2 regions of the Paraglaciecola sp. L3A3 genome follow, and region 1 is predicted to be linked to the other one. Evidence: predicted binding sites of a transcription regulator. Region 1 holds the regulator's gene; the other holds the start of a gene.
What was found. Region 1 encodes NrdR, which represses ribonucleotide reductase genes. Its sites were predicted from a motif close to AAACACNANATNTNGTGTTT; they were not measured.
Positions count from the first base shown of each region.

Region 1 (3,217 bases):
CGAAGCACTTTAAGGTCTACAAATACTGTCGGGTTTGCGTTACAACTTTTGGTTGTTTCTCATGCCCGATTGCAAGTATACAAATGTGTAAAAATCACTAAAATGACCGCTGTTTTATTTCCCTTTTTATATATCCCTGATTTTGAGGAAACCTAATGCTTACACGTGATATGAATATTGCTGATTTCGATCCAGAATTGTACCAAGCAATTCAACATGAAAACCTACGCCAAGAGCAACATATTGAACTCATTGCTTCTGAAAACTATTGCAGCCCACGTGTGCTTGAAGCCCAAGGCTCTCAGCTAACTAACAAATATGCCGAAGGGTATCCTCACAAACGTTATTACGGTGGTTGTGAATACGTAGATATTGCTGAAGATCTAGCCATTGAACGTGCTAAACAATTGTTCGGTTGTGATTATGCTAACGTTCAGCCACATGCTGGTTCACAAGCTAACTCAGCTGTATTTATGGCGTTATTGAATGCTGGTGATACTGTTTTAGGCATGAGCTTAGCTCACGGTGGTCACTTGACTCACGGCGCATCTGTTAGTTTTTCAGGTAAAACTTACAATGCGGTTCAATATGGATTAAACCCAGATACGGGTGAAATCGATATGGCGCAAGTTGAAGCTTTGGCCATTGAACATAAACCTAAAATGATCATCGGCGGTTTCTCTGCTTATTCAGGTATTGTTGATTGGCAGAAATTCCGTGAAATCGCTGACAAAGTAGGTGCATATCTATTAGTTGATATGGCGCACGTTGCAGGTTTAGTAGCAGCGGGTGTTTATCCAAGCCCTATGGCTCATGCACACGTTGTCACTACTACTACTCACAAAACCTTAGCGGGTCCTCGTGGTGGTTTGATTCTATCTGCTTGTGGCGATGAAGCTATTTATAAAAAGCTAAATAGTGCGGTTTTCCCTGGTGGACAAGGTGGTCCTTTGTGTCACGTGATTGCTGCTAAAGCCGTGGCATTTAAAGAAGCGTTACAACCAGAATTTAAAGTGTACCAACAGCAAGTGGTGAAAAACGCCAAAGCTATGGTGGCTGTTATTCAAGAACGTGGACACAAAGTTGTGTCTGGCGGAACCGACAATCACTTGTTCTTATTAGATTTGATTGGCAAAGAATACACTGGTAAAGATGCTGACGCGGCACTAGGAGCGGCTAACATTACAGTGAATAAAAACTCTGTACCTAATGATCCACGTTCACCGTTTGTGACCAGTGGTTTACGTATTGGTTCTCCGGCTATCACACGTCGCGGTTTTAAAGAAGAGCAAGCAAAACAAGTGGCTAACTGGATCTGTGATGTGTTGGATAACATTAACGATCAAGCTGTGATTGCTCGTGTTAAAGGTGAAGTTGTCGCTTTGTGTGAAGCTTTCCCTGTTTATGGCTAGATAATTAAATATCAGCTAAAACATATATACATATTATTAAAGCCGACCTAGTGTCGGCTTTTTTTGTATATCTTGTATGCCTAGAGGCTGATTTTTGTTAATTTAGGCGAATTAATCCGTTTTAATTAGAAATCACTATGTATTGCCCATTTTGTTCTGTGCAAGAAACTAAAGTTATTGATTCTCGTTTGGTGGCTGATGGCAGTCAGGTTAGACGCAGACGTGAATGTACAATTTGTAAAGAACGTTTTACTACTTTTGAAATGGCTGAGTTGGTAATGCCTAGAGTGGTTAAACGGGATGGTTCCAGAGAACCTTTCAACGAAGATAAGTTACGTGCAGGTTTGCAACGGGCATTAGAAAAACGCCCTGTGAGCACCGAGCAGGTTGAACAATGTATTAGTCGTTTAAAGTCTTCTTTACGGGCCACTGGTGAGCGCGAAATCAGCAGTGAATTTTTAGGCAACCTAATTATGAATGCTTTAAAAGAGTTAGATAAAGTGGCTTATGTGCGTTTTGCTTCTGTATATCGTTCTTTTGAAGATATCCGTGAGTTTGGCGAAGAGATTGCCCGCTTAGGCGACTAAGCCTTATCTTATTATTCAATTTATTGGTTTTAAATGTCAGAGACAAAATTTTCAAAGTTAGACCACCAGTTCATGGCCCGCGCTATTCAGTTGGCTAAACGTGGTCAGTTTACGACCTCGCCTAATCCTAATGTGGGCTGTGTAATAGCAGATATTACTGGCAACATTGTCGGTGAAGGCTGGCATCACAAAGCCGGTACAGCTCATGCAGAAGTACATGCTTTAAGGCAAGCAGGTGAGCTTGCAAAAGGTGCAACCGCTTATGTCACCCTAGAGCCTTGTAGTCATCAAGGGCGAACACCTCCATGTGCTGATGCTTTGATCCATAGTCAAGTTGGCCGAGTGGTGATTGCCATGGAAGATCCTAACCCTTTGGTTTCAGGTGAGGGAGTACAGAAATTAAAAAATGCCGGTATTGTCACTGCAACAGGTTTATTAACCTCTGCTGCTGAACAACTTAATCGGGGTTTTATTAAACGAATGAAAACCGGTCAACCTTGGGTAACAGTCAAATTAGCTTCTACCTTAGACGGTAAAACCGCCTTGCAAAATGGCTTAAGTCAATGGATCACCGGCCCGATGGCCCGCCAAGATGTGCAACGTCATAGAGCAAAAAGCTGCGCTATTTTATCTGGCTCGGGTACTGTGATGGCCGATAACCCCTCACTTAACGTGCGATATGCCGAGTTAGGTTTATCCGCCGATGACTTACTTCTAGGTAATCTGCGCCAACCCCTAAGGGTGATTTTAGATGGCCGTAATCAGTTACCTAGCAGTTTAGTTTGTTTGCAGTCTATACAGAAAAATCAAGCAGGTGATGTGTTATTAATTAATGGCCAAGTAAGTCAACATGAATTTGCAGAGCACGTCGAGCAATGGCAAGCGCCCTTTAATAATAACAAATTGGACTTGCCTGCAGTGATGTCTAAACTCTCAGATATGCAATTAAATCATATTTGGGTTGAGGCAGGAGCTAAGTTAGCAGGTGCTTTGTTACAAAATAATCTGGTTGATGAATTGATTTTGTACCAAGCGCCCAAATTAATAGGGGCAGCCGGTCAAAATCTTTTTGATATTTTACCTATCGAGTCAATGCAAGAGGTGGTGGATTTGTCTATCACCGATGTGAGGCAAGTGGGCGAGGATATTAAAATCACCGCGCTGCTTAACAAGAAGTCAGTTAATTAGTATTCAGTTAATCAAAAATAAAGTTATCGA
Region 1 is NZ_CP047023.1:3,552,604-3,555,820, reverse strand. Features, by position in the region: gene GQR87_RS14765 (Gfo/Idh/MocA family protein) at 1-13, shown strand, start outside; gene glyA (serine hydroxymethyltransferase) at 156-1,412, shown strand; gene nrdR (transcriptional regulator NrdR) at 1,550-1,999, shown strand; gene ribD (bifunctional diaminohydroxyphosphoribosylaminopyrimidine deaminase/5-amino-6-(5-phosphoribosylamino)uracil reductase RibD) at 2,033-3,187, shown strand.

Region 2 (3,217 bases), 1.3 Mb from region 1:
GCAATTTCTAAACAAAGGTTACTTTGACGAACCGGCGCTAGTTTAGGGTTAAATGGACTGTGAGTATTACAATGGTCTACATTCTGTAAATAGATACGACCTGTACTTGCACGTTCCTGCATAAACAAACTAAATAACTCTATAGCCTTAATCTGTTTCTTGCGGATAGAATGATCTTTTTCGTATAACTCGTATAAACGCTCAAATTCATCTTGATCAGCAAAAAATGCATCGTATAAACCAGGTGTGTCTGAAGGGCTAAATAAAGTAATGTGTTGATCTTTAATCAAACGTGTATACATTAATTTATTAAATTGCACACCGTAATCAAGATGACGAACTCGGTTTTCTTCTACCCCACGGTTATTCTTAAGCACTAATAATGATTCAACTTCTAAATGCCACAATGGATAAAATAAAGTTGCTGCACCGCCACGAACCCCGCCTTGCGAACAACTTTTAACGGCTGTTTGAAAATGTTTGTAAAAAGGAATACAACCAGTGTGGAAGGCTTCCCCTCCACGGATAGGGCTACCTTGAGCACGAATTCGACCAGCATTAACACCAATACCAGCACGTTGACTAACATATTTGACTATAGCGCTAGCGGTTGCGTTGATAGAGTCTAAACTGTCGCCAGCTTCAATTAATACACAAGAACTAAATTGACGGGTGGGGGTTCTAACTCCAGCCATGATAGGTGTAGGTAAAGAAATTTTAAACTTAGACGTAGCATCATAAAAACGCTTGATGTAATGCATACGCGTTTCTTTATCGTAATTTGCGAATAAACAGGCAGCCACTAAAATATAAAGGAATTGAGCACTTTCGTATATTTCGCCTGTCACTCTATTTTGTACTAAATATTTACCTTCTAGCTGTTTAACTGCAGCATAACTGAAGTCCATATCACGCCAATGATCAAGATAATCATCCATTTCTTCGAATTCAGCTTGGGTGTAATCTTCTAATAAATGTTGATCATATTTACCATTACTCACAAGGAATTTTACATGGTCATACAATGCAGGTGGTTCAAATTTTCCATATGCTTTTTTACGTAAATGAAATATAGCTAAGCGAGCAGCTAAAAATTGATAATCAGGACAATCTGTAGAAATCAGCTCTGCAGCAGAACGGATTAAAGTCTCATGGATATCAGCAGTTTTTATACCATCATAAAATTGGATATGTGCTTTGATTTCAACCTGTGAAACAGAAACGTTATTTAATTCTTTAGCAGCCCATTCAATCACTTTATGAATTTTTTCTAGATCTATTATTTCACGTTCGCCATTACGTTTAGTGACGTATAAATTATTCTTCATGTTTTAGCCGTTAATTTTATTATATTGCTATATAGATAGCTATTTTAAGCGAGAGGATGAAATGCGCTAATAGTCAGTATGTTTCATCTTGTTTTGTGCTTATTTTGAACACTTTCCAAACCATTCTTTTTTGGTCTGCAGAAATTGGTGTTGTTTAATAAACTGAACACAAGATAGTGAGGTTTGAACAACATTGCAACCCAATATGTGGTGGTTATTTGTGCAATCAAATTACCGAAAATAAAAGGTTAGTAGTGACTCACCTAAAAGGGCTTTTTGATGTGCGTTTTAAGGGAATGCAAGATAAAATTTAAGTTATTTTTTACGTTAAATTATTTTTGTGTAACTTGTGCGATTTTAATTATATATGGATATATAGTGTGTGTTTTTGATTTTTTATACTACATATCGTGTTTATACGCTAGTTTAAATTTTAATCAGAGCAAGGCAAATAACTGATTAAATCTGCAGCATGTTTGATACATAGGTCTGCTTTCCAGTTATCGATGATTGTCTTTTTATCTATGTAACCATAAGCGGCAATGACACTAAACATCTTGGCATTAATAGCGGCTTGGATGTCACGTTCAGCATCGCCAATATACCAAGTATTAGGGCTGTTTAAATTTAATTTTTGTTGAGCATGCAATAAAGGTAAAGGATGGGGTTTTCTTTCACTTAACGTATCACCACTTATTATCACTTGGCAGTTTTCTAATAATGGAAAATATTTAACTAACTCTAAGGTTAGATATTCAGGTTTATTAGTCACTATTCCCCAAGGAATATTATTTTTATTAAGTGTCAATAATAATGTTTCAACACCAGGGAAGAAACAAGTGTCGACACATATTTTATTTTCATAGTTTGTTAAAAATTGCTGACGTAACTGGGTAAAATTTAATTTTTTAAGGGCTTCACCAAAACCTAGTTCAAGCATACCTTTTGCACCATCTGAAGCGATATTGCGATAAGTTGCATAATCTACACTAGGTAATTGTTGGTCAGCTAATATTTGATTTAATGCATTGCCTAAATCTTTAGCTGTATCAAGTAAAGTCCCATCTAAGTCAAATAAAATAGCATCAGGTGACTGTGACATTATTCATCTCCATTTTGACAGTGAATAATATAATTCACATCGACATTTTGTTGCGATAAATAATATTCTTGAGTCATAGGATTTAAATGTAAACCTATCATTCTTTTTATTACCAGTGGGGTGTTATCTATCCAAGCCATAAGTTCTGAGGGTTTGATAAATTTGTCGTGTTGATGAGTGCCTTTAGGCACAAGCCCTAGAATATATTCGGCGCCTAGTATGGCCATTAAATAAGATTTAATATTCCTATTTAAGGTGGAGAAAAATACATGGCCACCTGGTTTGACTAATTGGAAACAAGCGTTAATCACTGAACTAGGATCTGGCACATGTTCAAGCATCTCCATGCAAGTGACGACATCGAATTGCGAGCCATGTTGCAGGGCAAACTCTTCGGCAGTGATTTGCTGATAGTCAACATCTAAGCCTGATTCTAAACCATGTAATTTAGCTATTTCTAATGGCGCTTCTCCCATATCTATACCAGTGACCTTAGCGCCATGTTTAGCCATACTCTCAGCTAATATGCCGCCGCCACAACCTACATCTAACACTTTTTTTCCATCTAACCCATGGCAGTGTTGATTAATATAGTCAGTTCTAAGAGGATTTATTTGGTGTAGAGGTTTGAACTCTCCATTTAGATCCCACCATCTAGATGCTAAATCAGAAAACTTTTGAATTTCACTGTGATCGACATTTTGAGTATTGCTCATTTATCTAGGTCATTTTTGTTATGCGTTAAATTAACAACATTATAGCCAGCAAGTCTGCTTACTATCTAGTG
Region 2 is NZ_CP047023.1:2,258,383-2,261,599, forward strand. Features, by position in the region: gene nrdA (class 1a ribonucleoside-diphosphate reductase subunit alpha) at 1-1,328, opposite strand, end outside; gene GQR87_RS09425 (HAD family hydrolase) at 1,762-2,430, opposite strand; gene ubiG (bifunctional 2-polyprenyl-6-hydroxyphenol methylase/3-demethylubiquinol 3-O-methyltransferase UbiG) at 2,430-3,146, opposite strand.
Region 2: the regulator NrdR is predicted to act here: its motif matches at 1,525-1,544, upstream of nrdA (class 1a ribonucleoside-diphosphate reductase subunit alpha).